DNA from 4 places in the Photobacterium sp. GB-210 genome. Region 1 is predicted to be linked to each of the others. Evidence: predicted binding sites of a transcription regulator. Region 1 holds the regulator's gene; each other region holds the start of a gene.
The links. Region 1 encodes CRP, which controls carbon source genes, mostly activating them, when cyclic AMP is high. Its sites were predicted from a motif close to TGTGANNNNNNTCACA; they were not measured.
Positions count from the first base shown of each region.

Region 2: C9J38_RS02965 (ROK family protein) is a predicted target of CRP. The motif match lies at 2,108-2,123, and genes of this name have one in related genera.
Region 3: C9J38_RS08160 (CTP synthase) is a predicted target of CRP. The motif match lies at 1,278-1,293, and genes of this name have one in related genera.
Region 4: recB (exodeoxyribonuclease V subunit beta) is a predicted target of CRP. The motif match lies at 1,326-1,341, and genes of this name have one in related genera.

Region 1 covers NZ_PYNU01000010.1:96,151-99,370, forward strand. The annotation lists gene astD (succinylglutamate-semialdehyde dehydrogenase) at 1-454, shown strand, start outside; gene C9J38_RS13235 (DUF1338 domain-containing protein) at 499-1,287, shown strand; gene C9J38_RS13240 (hypothetical protein) at 1,341-1,523, opposite strand; gene crp (cAMP-activated global transcriptional regulator CRP) at 1,714-2,346, opposite strand; gene C9J38_RS13250 (OsmC family protein) at 2,726-3,130, shown strand; gene C9J38_RS13255 (phosphoribulokinase) at 3,200-3,220, opposite strand, start outside.
Region 2 covers NZ_PYNU01000001.1:644,345-647,564, reverse strand. The annotation lists gene C9J38_RS02970 (LysR family transcriptional regulator) at 1-752, shown strand, start outside; gene C9J38_RS02965 (ROK family protein) at 802-2,016, opposite strand; gene queE (7-carboxy-7-deazaguanine synthase QueE) at 2,292-2,960, shown strand.
Region 3 covers NZ_PYNU01000003.1:222,838-226,057, reverse strand. The annotation lists gene C9J38_RS08160 (CTP synthase) at 1-1,197, opposite strand, end outside; gene mazG (nucleoside triphosphate pyrophosphohydrolase) at 1,415-2,227, opposite strand; gene C9J38_RS08150 (hypothetical protein) at 2,645-2,833, opposite strand; gene C9J38_RS08145 (hypothetical protein) at 2,979-3,220, opposite strand, start outside.
Region 4 covers NZ_PYNU01000013.1:81,236-84,455, reverse strand. The annotation lists gene recC (exodeoxyribonuclease V subunit gamma) at 1-1,125, shown strand, start outside; gene recB (exodeoxyribonuclease V subunit beta) at 1,400-3,220, shown strand, end outside.

The DNA of each region.
Region 1 (3,220 bases):
ACGACAATTAGTATCGCTTGGTGGCGAAGTATTGGTAGAGGCAAAGCGCGGACAGGGAGCGGTGGTTACACCTGGGATCGTTGATGTTACGAATATCGAAAATTTACCCGATGAAGAATACTTTGGCCCATTATTGCAGGTAGTGCGTTATCAAGATCTTGCTCAAGCCGTGTGTCTTGCGAACGACACCCGTTATGGCTTATCAGCCGGGCTTGTATCAACCGATGATAGTGAATGGCAATATTTTATTGATCATATTCGCGCGGGGATTGTAAATCGTAATCGCCAGTTAACGGGAGCGAGTGGAGATGCACCGTTTGGTGGCCCAGGAGCATCTGGTAATTTACGCCCAAGTGCTTACTACGCTGCTGATTATTGTGCTTACCCAATGGCATCAATGGAAGGTGAGGCAACATGCTTACCTGAGCAGTTATCTCCGGGTATTTCACTCTGAGACTAATAGGTTCACTGTATTACTTACAGTAAGGATTGTGCAGCATGGAACAATTATTTACCGCGTTATGGCAAGATTATACTCAGCGATTATGCCCTTCAGCGCTGAATATTCGGCAATTACTTACCGAAGATGCGCCACTTAGAAATGATCATATTGCGTTGCGTACCTTTGCACTACCTAAATGTGGTTTAGCAAGATTAGCGGCTCCATTTATTGCGGTAGGTTATAAACCCAAAGGTCGATATCATTTCAAAGCGAAAAAGTTATATGCAGAGCACTTTGAACATCCCGATCCCGCTGCGCCTAAAGTATTTATTAGTGAACTGCAATTAGGATTATGTTCAACAGAGTTACAAACAGAAGTACGTCAGCTTGTCGATCAAGTTGATGATGCTTATTTTGCTGATCCTGCTTTTCTTTCTCAAGGTAAACCATGGCAATTAAGCCGTGATAGTTATCAGTTTTTAAATGCAGAAAGTGAATATGCAGGGTGGGTGGCAGCGCATGGTTTTGGTGCTAATCATTTTACTGTTGATATTAATCAGCTTGAGCAATTTAATGAAATTTCTGAAGTGAACCATTTTCTCGAATCAAGTGGTTTTGACATTAATCAGGCGGGAGGTGCGGTAAAAGGCGATCCTACTGTGATGTTAGAGCAATCAGCAACCATGGCTGATAAAGTCATGGTCACGTTTTCTGATGGTGAGATGTTGGTCTCTGGCGGATTTTATGAGTTTGCTAAACGTTATTTACAGCCAGATGGTGAGATTTATACCGGGTTTGTAGAAGCTTCGGCAGATAAGATCTTTGAAAGTACTTATAACTCTTGAACAGTGTAAACAATGCAATAAAAAGCAGCCAATCGGCTGCTTTTTTAAATCTGTTAATTATCGAGGGGCGATCCCCAAATACCACTGTCTTCAACAGGACAGCGACGTAAACCTGTTTGCTGTTCTAAATAACAACGACGGTCACTAAAGCCTGTCATCTCAATAGTTGTAGGTTGAGGAGCGATAGCGCCAGGTACAGTGGTGTAGCTATTCGGGGCAAAACGTTCAATATCCATATAAAAACCAAAAAAAGATGAAGTCCATTCATTGCTTGAATTTAGCATTTAATTTGAGCAATACAAGTTAATTAATGGCATTAATGACACACTTTTTAAAGGTATTTATGGGGGGGGATTATTAATCAATAAGAAATAAAAAAGCCGCAACAGTGTGCGGCTTTTTTCGTACGGTTAAAGACGTTAAAAATTAACGCGTACCGTAAACAACAATCGTCTTACCGTGAGCAGAGATTAGGTTCTGCTCTTCAAGCATTTTCAGAATACGACCCACTGTTTCACGAGAACAGCCAACAATTTGACCGATTTCTTGACGAGTGATCTTAATCTGCATGCCATCAGGGTGCGTCATTGCATCTGGTTGTTTTGCAAGATTTAGCAATGTCTGTGCGATACGACCTGTAACGTCTAAGAATGCCAAATCACCTACTTTCTGGCTTGTCACTTGTAGGCGACTTGCCATTTGAGCAGATAAGCGCATCAGAATATCAGGGTTAACCTGAATTAACTGACGGAATTTTTTGAATGAAATTTCTGCTACTTCACAAGGACTTTTCGCACGAACCCAAGCAGTACGCTCTTGATCTTCTTCGAATAAGCCAAGCTCACCAATAAAGTCACCTTGGTTTAGGTAAGAAAGGATCATTTCCTTACCTTCTTCATCCTTGATTAGTACAGCAACAGAACCCTTCACAATGTAGTACAACGTTTCTGCTTTCTCACCTGCGTGGATCAGCGTACTTTTCGATGGGTACTTGTGAATATGACAATGGGAAAGAAACCACTCTAAAGTTGGATCTGTTTGCGGTTTACCTGGAACCATATTACTAACTTCCTCTGCATTTGTTGCCCAACAGCATTGGTTTCTTTTCTAACTTTTATCACGAGAAAAAAAACTGCCTACTGATAGGGTATCCATTCAGCCGCTGGGCTGCAAGCTAACTTGAATAAGTTAGAGTGTATCCTTTTTCTGCGCCTTTTTCTTGATATTGATCTAGTAGATTCGTTCATTTCATATGGATAACTGTGCACAGGATCACAATGCGGCGAGATAATTTTAAGTGGTGCGATAAGTAAAGATTATTACGACGATTTTTAGAGAGGGAAAAAGTTGTTATTAAGGCGGAGAATTAGGATTTACATTCATTATTTAATCAATAAGACTAGAGACAATTATTGGGCGTTTGAATAAGGATTAAGCGATGCAGTCCCGAGTAAAATGGGTAGAAGATATGACTTTTTTAGGTCAATCTAGCTCCGGTCATAGTGTAGTCATGGATGGTAATGGAGGGGATAAAGCTCCAAGTCCAATGGAATTGGTATTAATGGCGGCGGGAGGGTGTAGCTCAGTAGATGTTGTCAGTGGTTTACAATCCCAAGCGCAAAATATTGTGGGTTGTGAGGTTCTTATTTCAGCTGAGCGTCGAGAGCAAGCGCCACGTTTATTTACCGCAGCCAATTTGCATTTTATTGTTTCAGGTTTTGATTTAAATGAAACCTTAGTGGCTAACACCATTGCTGATTCTTTAGAGAAATATTGCTCTGTATGCTTGATGATTGGTGAAAAGGTTAAGTTGACTCATTCGTATGAAATCATCACTGCTTAATAATGATTGAGATGAAAAAGGTTGGTGTTTGTGCCAACCTTTTTTCTATTTATTTTCGTTTGTGCAAACTTAACTGATTTTCCCTGTATT
Region 2 (3,220 bases), on a different contig from region 1:
GCACCACACGAAAGCTAACACTCACAGAACCCGGTGAAGTCCTTTACCATCGTGCTAAAAGTATCAACCATGTTGCTCAAGCTGCTTTTGACTCTGTGAAGGGCTACAGCGAAGCACTCTCTGGTAAAATTCGGATGTCAGTACCGACAATTTCAGGCGAATTAGTATTAGCAAAAGCCGTGTCTGATTTTTGTCAGAAACACCCCGGTCTTTCGGTTGATATGTCGCTAAACAATCACTTTGTCGATCTCGTTGCTGATAACTACGATTTGGTGATCCGTACCGGTTATCTCGAAGATTCAAGCTTAATCGCTCGTCATATTTTTAATTCTCGCTGGGTAATATGTGCCTCACCCGCTTACATTGAACATTATGGCAAGCCAGAAAAACCTAAAGATCTCAATAGCCATAATTGTCTAGGTTATAACCCTCAAAGTACTGGCCCTTTTGACTGGCAATTTATTAAACAAAATAAAATTTACACTCAAAAAGTCAGCGGAAACTTTTCATCCGACAATGCGATAGCGTTGAAAAAAAATGTCCTCGCAGGTAATGGTATCGCTTATCTACCCAATTGCTTAGTTCATGATGAATTAGAGCGCGGTGAGTTAGTTGAATTGCTCTCGGCACATGCGGGTAAAGTGGTGGGGATTTATGCTGTCTATCCGTATACCAGAAAACCTGCTAAACGGATTCAAGCACTGATTGAACATATTCGAGAAAGCTACATGGAAATTAAAGAAAAATTCTAATATCCATGTAGTATCAATTAGTTATAGCAATCAGTTAAATCAAATATAATTAACCGTCGACGAGTTTCATCAATAAATGTCCATCGTACAACGCTTGTTTAACCAAAGCCGCTCCCGGCATCGTCGCTTGAGTGTAAAAACAGCTTTCTTCTATTTCTAAGCCATCGAAATAAACAGGTAAGGTTTGCGAGCTAATACGATCCATAATCGCAGGATAGAGTACCGATTTAGCACGATTAAACTCCCCACCAATCAAAATGCGCTGAGGGTTAAATAGGTTAACCATTATCGCAATGGCTTGCCCTAAATTATGACCTAACTCCACAATAATTTGTCGCGCTAAACTGTCACCTTCTACTGCCGCATCACATACTGATTCAATCGTTAAAGGCATATGATTCAGCATAGATTCATGTCCTGCTTTAAGCTGCGTTTTCACTTGTTCTAAAATGGCCTGTAAACTCGCAACGGTTTCTAAGCAGCCATGATTACCGCAAAAACAACGTTTGCCAAACGGCTTAATTTGAATATGCCCAAGCTCACCCACGTTACCGGTTTTCCCTTGCAGCACATTATCATCAAGGACAATCCCCGCCCCCACACCATGATGAATAGAAATCAAAATGGAGTTTGCAATACCACGAGAATTACCGAACAATTTTTCTGCTAAAGCCCATGAACGTGTGTCATTACCGATAAAAACAGGCAATCCAGTTTCATTGTGAATAATTTCACCCAAGGGTAAATTAGACACATTATAATGTGGCATCTGTAATACCATACCTTCACTGGAATTAACTAACCCCGGTAATGACACCGCAATCGCTGTCATTCTGTCTAGTTCGCTAACATGATTGGCAAAGAAAATGTTTATTTCAGCTAATAACTTTTTAACCACATCTTCTTGATGCAGTTGCTCAATATCTTGACGTTCTTCTACTAGAATTTCGCCGCCAAGTGCATGTAAAGCAATAGTAAGATAACCACGACCTAAACGAATAGATAAAAATTGCCACCCTTCATTGGCAGGAACTAGCCCAATAGCAGGTCGTCCACGGCTGCTCGGTTCTTGAAATTGCGTTTCTTTAATTAAATGCGCATCAATTAATTCACGGGTGATCTTAGTAATACTTGCGGGGGCAAGTTGACTGCGTTTAGACAATTCAATGCGCGAGATCGGCCCATACAAATCAATTAGTTTATATACGCTGCCGGCATTATTTCTTTTTATATGATCGATATGGCCTGGCTGAGCGACGTACATGTCGATACTCCTGAGAAAAATCAGCTTAAAAACCTTCGGAAACTAATTTTTTTACTTTGCGAAGTAATTGTGAAGCCTCTTATCGTCAGTACGTGACAAGTATCACTATCAACGACTAAAGACATTGAGTTTCGCTTCTGCGATAATGAAAAAAAGGCTTTTTTGCCTACTCTTTTTTTTAATTAGCGGATTTATTTCACGCAGTAACTTTTCTAATAATGATCATGTTTCATTGACACTAGAATGGTTATAGACGTGAAAATAAGAGGTTCAACGTGTACAAAATTAACGAAGTATTCGAAACAATTCAGGGTGAAGGTGTATTTACTGGCGTGCCTGCAATTTTTGTTCGATTACAAGTCTGCCCTGTTGGCTGCTCATGGTGTGACACCAAACAAACTTGGACAGCAGAGCCACAAGATTTAGTTAGCTTAGAGCAGATCATGGCTAAAACTGGGGACTCACCACTTTGGACTAATCTTGACGCTAATGGTGTAGTGCAATTATTACAAGATCAAAAATATACGGCTAAACATGTTGTTATTACAGGCGGTGAACCTTGTATTTACGATCTTCGTCCTTTAACTCATGCACTAGAAGATGCTGGCTTTAATTGTCAGATCGAAACCAGTGGCACATCTGAAATTCAAACCAGTGATAATACTTGGGTAACGGTATCGCCAAAAATTAACATGAAAGCAAAGTTGCCCGTTTTAGCTTCTTCCCTCGCGCGCGCTAACGAGATCAAGCACCCTGTCGGCACTAGCAAAGACATTGAACAACTTGATGCGCTCATTGATGGCGTGACGCTAAAACCTGATGTCACGATTGCGCTTCAACCTATCAGTCAAAAGCCACGTGCAACAGAACTATGTATTGAAACATGTATTCAACGTAACTGGCGTTTATCGATCCAAACACACAAATATCTAGCCATCGCTTAATCGCTCTGTACTTTGCTTGATTTATAAAACATTTATCAAAAAACCGCTTCGCTTTAATGTTTTACAACGCTAAAGCGAAGCGGTTTCTTGCAAATGACCGATAATTAACCAACTATCACCTCAAATTGCCTATTTCTTTCATCAATTTATCATTTGATTGATATCAATACTTGATGCTTGTCGTAAGAAAGGTAATATTGCTAATACATAAATATCTTTAAGCACGAGATACTTTAATTCCAAAGTCAGTGCCTAAACGG
Region 3 (3,220 bases), on a different contig from region 1:
CGCATCAGACATTTTGGCTACATTTCGAGCAAACTCGATTAATGCTACCTGCATACCTAAACAAATACCTAGGTATGGAATATTATTTTCACGTGCGTATTGAGCAGTAAGGATCTTACCTTCAACACCACGGCTACCAAAACCACCTGGAACCAAGATTGCATCAAGGCCAGCCAGTACTTCTGTACCTTTTGACTCAACATCTTGAGAATCGATGTATTTGATTTTTACTGATAGACGATTTTTCAGGCCCGCGTGTTTAAGTGCTTCGTTAACTGACTTATATGCGTCTGGCAGTTCAATGTACTTACCAACCATACCAATAACGACTTCAGAGGTAGGGTTCGCTTCTTCATAAATAACTTGTTCCCACTCAGAAAGATCAGCTTCTGGTGCTGTAATACCAAAGCGCTTACACACTAAATCATCAAGACCTTGAGACTTAATTAATTGTGGGATTTTGTAGATTGAATCTACATCTTTCATTGAGATAACAGCTTTTTCCTGCACGTTACAGAACAGGGCAATTTTTGCACGCTCATTGGCAGGGATCATACGATCAGAACGACACACTAAGATGTCTGGCTGAATACCAATAGAAAGAAGTTCTTTTACTGAGTGCTGAGTTGGCTTAGTTTTCACTTCGCCAGCCGCTGCTAGGTAAGGAACAAGTGTCAAGTGCATGAACATGGTGTTTTCACGACCTTGCTCTACGGCTAATTGACGAATAGCTTCCATAAATGGGAGTGATTCAATATCACCCACAGTACCGCCTACTTCAACGATTGCTACATCATGACCTTCAGCACCCGCTAACACGCGAGATTTGATTTCATTCGTGATATGAGGAATTACCTGAATCGTTGCACCTAAGTAATCACCACGACGCTCTTTGCGTAAGACGTCTGCGTACACGCGACCAGCTGTAAAGTTATTACGCTTAGTCATCTTGGTACGAATGAAACGCTCGTAGTGACCTAAGTCTAGGTCAGTCTCTGCACCGTCTTCCGTAACGAATACTTCGCCGTGTTGAATTGGGCTCATTGTGCCTGGATCAACGTTGATGTAAGGGTCAAGCTTCATCATAGTCACGTTAAGACCACGTGCTTCTAAAATCGCTGCAAGTGATGCAGCAGCAATGCCTTTACCTAGAGAGGAAACTACTCCGCCCGTAACAAAAATGTAATTCGTAGTCATGTTTAACCTGGAAGATTGGTGTAGAGGATAAATGTATCTGGACGGGAAATTAGTATACCAGACACCATTTATCGCCACAACGTGAAAACTATCACACCGCCATTTGATTTTTTTTGCTTCACATCAAGTAAGCGTTATGAACTGAAATATCAAGCTTTAACAAGCAGAACAATACCATAATGGTATAATGCATTTAAAAATCATGCTGAATTTTTAATTACTGGTTTTTACTTTCTTTCTCTTTAACACGATTCCATGCTTCATCTAGCTCAGTTAATGAACACTGACTAATGATCTTTCCTTGTTCTAGCACACTTTCTTCCACTTGGCGAAAACGCTTTTCAAATTTTTTATTGGCTTTTTGTAATGCCATCTCTGGTTTTACTTTTAAATGACGACTTAAATTCACCACTGAAAATAGTAGATCACCGAGCTCTTCTTCTATTCGTTGTTGTTCTGGCACCGCTTGAATCACTTCGTCCATCACTTCATCAAGCTCTTCTTTTACCTTATCAACCACTGGTGCTAATTCATCCCAATCAAAACCAACATTCGCGCAGCGTTTTTGAATTTTATCAGCACGCATTAATGCCGGTAATGCGTTTGGAATATTGGCAAGCAAGCTCTCATCTTGCTCTTTAGCTGCGCGCTCTTTGGCTTTTTCGGCTTCCCAGTTTTGTTGAACGGCTGCTTCATCATCAAAATCAGCATCACTAAAAACATGGGGATGGCGACGGACCAGCTTTTCACTTATGCCTGCCACTACATCGTCAAATTCAAACAACCCTTGTTCTTTGGCCATCTGACTATAAAAAACAACTTGGAACAATAAATCACCTAATTCTTCTTTTACATCGTTCCAGTTTTTCTGCTCGATGGCATCAGCCACTTCATAGGCTTCTTCAAGGGTATAGGGAACGATTGAATCAAAGTTTTGTTTCAAATCCCACGGACAACCACGATGTGGGTCTCGCAACTGAGACATAATTGCTAATAATTGTTCCATTTGAGACGCCTGTTTATTATCCATACCACCAACTCTTTAAAATGGCGCTTTAAGCTTCTAACTTTAAAAGTGCCAAAACTTCGATAGTTAATACTAGAAAACTAATTTAGAAATTCATAGCAACGATCAATCATCATCATGTTGGCAATGTTCATGTTGCTTATGATGATCTCTAGCATGATCACAACTTTCATATCCATTATCGCCATCATAATGATGATTCTCACATCGATGTTGATGTGACTCATGGCGATGGTGTCTGTGAATCATGGTGTTGGCAATCAGAGTGATGAGAGCACGTGTGATTAGAAGAATCTACGCTATAAGACTCTGCTAACGCATAGTTTGGCAACAGAAATGACATTAACAATAATAGTACTATTGTAAGACTTTTTTCTCTAATCATGCTTAATACATTCGACTTCATAATACCCCCGTTAATTATTTAAACGTTACTTTATCTGCACCCACTTTCATTCCCTGCAGGCAAAGAATAAAAAACAGCAATTGTTTGATGTCATCACTAGGCACATTGATAAAATTATTATCAGGAATAAGAAACATTGAAATAAGTAATAAAACACTCGTAATACTATTTTTAGTTAATAATTTTAATAGTAAATTTTTCATAATAGTTCTCTTGCCGCTTTATTTATAAAGCAACATCATTAATTAATAACAATCATCACTCATCTATATAATTAAGATGGGATAATTAATTTGTGAAATTAACACTTACTTTGAATCCAATTTAGATCCAGAAATAAGCAAACTATTAGGCAATAGGAGGGCGATAAATTGATTTTATAACGGCAAGAACAAGCGACTCTTGAAGATATTCAATCGGTAACAGCTTACTGACACGAGTGATAAGAAGCGGAGGAAAAGAGAGTAGATGAAATGGATTACTGCCAGTACGAGGCAGTACTCGACAACATGAGCACTGTGAACAATCATTACAACTATTCTCACATTGCAAACTACAGTGATGAGATTGTTGAGTAGCCGTTTGCTGGT
Region 4 (3,220 bases), on a different contig from region 1:
CAATCAGCCGAAAACATTAAACAAAAACTGATTGAGCACCATCCCTTAGTGCCATTTAGTCCGAGTGCATTTATCGGGAGTAATAGCAGTTATGCCATTGAATGGCTACCCGCTGCTGCTCGTGAAGGGCAAGCGAGCCAACCTTTCCAATTAGGTGAACTTCCTCCAGAACCGATTGCCGATGATCAACAACAAGTATTAGAGCTTGCTGAGTTGCAGCGTTTCTGGCGTTTACCGGTGCGTTATTTCTTTAACCGTCGTTTGAAAGTCTACTTTGAGCCGCCAATGGGATTATTGGAAGATGATGAACCGTTTGTGCTGAATCATCTTGAAAGTTATCACGTTAAAGATGAGCTATTAGCATTATTGCTTGATGCTCAAATGACCAATAAAGATCCGGATCAGATCTTCAGTCATTTTGCCCAAGAGCAAAAAGCAGCGGGCAAGTTACCTGTAGCGGCATTTGGTGATATTGATTTAGATGCCAGTCGTCTAGCAGTACGTGAGTTAGTGAGCCAGATTGAGCCATTAATTCATGCGCCATTAGATGATCAGGAAGTGGCAATAACACTAACGATAAATGGTTATGCCGTATTACTTCAAGGTTGGCTGAAACAGCGCTATCAATCAGGTTTAATGCGTTTTCGTAGTGGTAAAGTGCGCTCGGTAGATTTACTCGCGGCTTGGTGTGATCACTTATGTTTAGCGATTAGCCAGCCAGAATTGAACCAGAAAACACATATTATTGGTACCGATAAGCACCTTGTCATTAATGCGATCGAAGCGAGTAAAGCACAAGGTTATTTACAAGAGCTTATCGAGTTGTATTACCAAGGTTTGAATCAACCTTTAGCGTATTTTCCGAAAACAGCACATGCAGGTATTCAAGCGTGTGTTGATAAGCAAGGTAACTGGAAAGACGATGAACAAACCATCGAGAAAGCCTACAGCAAAATGGCAGATTGTTTTAACGATGGTTACTTCTTTGCAGGTGAAGGCGCGGATGAATACATCAATCGAGTATGGACACATTGGAATGATGAACTTGCACAGAATAGCTATGTGTTGGCACTGAAAGTACTTCAGGCTGCGGTATTAAATAGTGAAGAAGTAAAGCCGGAATAAGGGGTAGTGTGGCCGCCAGCAAATCATTATTAGTTGTAGGGTGCTTGCTGTACGGCCACCGGTCCAGAGGTGACCAAGTTTCTGGCGCTGATACTAACCAACCGCTGTAATACAAACCGTGAGTAAGTTCTCACAATATTAGAATATAACAAGATTTGATCGCTCAATATTCGCTTATAAGTGTTTGATCACAGTAGTGATGTGAGCAAGATCACCTTGAGCTTCAAGGGATCATTGGAGTGATCGAGTTTTACGATATGGGACAAGTAAAATCATGACGGTACAAACGCAAACCAATATTTTGCAGCCAATGGCCTTTCCATTGCATGGTACACGTTTAATTGAAGCCTCTGCTGGTACGGGCAAAACATTTACTATTGCCAGTTTATACCTGCGTCTATTACTCGGTCATGGTAATGCAGAAACGCGTCATACTGTTGAATTAACGGTTGATCAAATACTGGTGGTGACTTTTACCGAAGCGGCAACGGCAGAGCTTCGCGATCGTATTCGTGGCCGTATTCACGATGCGCGTTTAGCGTTTAGTCGTGGTGTGAGTGGCGATCCCGTTATAGCCCCGTTACTGCAAGAGTATCCCGATCATAAAGCGGCAGCCAATATTTTACTGCAAGCTGAACGTCAAATGGATGAAGCAGCTATTTATACCATCCATGGTTTTTGTCAGCGAATGTTGACTCAAAACGCGTTTGAATCAGGCTGTCGTTTCAACAATGAATTTGTCACCGATGAAAGCCAATTGAAGAACTTGGTGGTAGCGGATTACTGGCGTAGTCATTTCTATCAGTTACCACGAGCGCTTGCTTGTCAGATCCGTGATTTATGGTCATCGCCGCATGCGCTATTAAAAGATATTGGCAATAGTTTAACAGGTGCTCCCGTTAAACTTTCTGTAGCGGCTATGACGGTAAGTTTAGAGCAGTTACATCAGCAAAATATCGAACGCATTAATGAATTTAAAGCATTATGGAAACAGCACTTCGCTGATTTAGAAGCGTTAATTGCCAATTCAGACGTGAATAAACGTAGCTATACCAAAAAGAGCCTACCAACGTGGCTCGCTCAAGTGAATGAATGGGCTAATCAACCGACTGAGAATTATGATTTACCGGATAAATTAGAGAAGTTTCACCAACAGGAATTGATCACTAAAACCCCGAAAGGTGAAGCACCACAGCATGCGGTATTTGTTGCGGTTGCAGATTTACTTGATAACCCAGCGACATTACGCGATCCCTTATTAGCGCACGCGATTGAACATTGTCGTATTTTACTGGCGCAGGCAAAAGCCCATAAAGGGTGGTTATCGTTTGATGATCTCTTAACGCAGTTAGGCGCTGCGATCGACAACGATCAAGATGATCTCCTGGCAAGTAAGATCCGCAGCCAATATCCAGTTGCGATGATCGACGAATTCCAAGATACCGACCCCTTGCAGTACGGTATCTTCAGTTCGGTGTATCACGATCACCCTGAATGCGGATTGTTTATGATCGGTGATCCTAAGCAGGCGATTTATGCGTTTCGTGGGGCAGATATTTTTACTTATATTCAAGCCCGTCGTCAGGTTCAAGATCATTACACATTAGGTACCAACTGGCGTTCAACGGCAGATATGATTGCGTCGGTAAATAGCGTCTTTGATACCCCTAATAGCCCGTTTATTTATGATCAAGATATTACGTTTGACCCTGTTGGTCATAGTCCGAAAGCACCAGATCGTAGCTGGTGGCTAAACGGCGAACAACAACACGCGCTCACGTTCTGGTTGCAAGATAGCCTCGATGGTAAGCCTATTACCAAGGGCGATTATGAGTCGACGATGGCAACGGCGACAGCAGCACACATTCAGCATATTTTAGAGCAGTCACAACAAGGACAAGGCTACTTTTTAGATAAAGAAACTCAACACCCAGTGAAAGCGGGTGATATAGCGGTGTTAGTACGTACAGGACGAGAAGGTAAGTTGGTGCGTGAAGCACTGGCAAAACAAGGGATTGCCAGTGTGTATTTATCTAATCGTGATAGCGTTTTTTCCACTGCAGAAGCGGCTGATGTACAGCGATTATTACAAGCG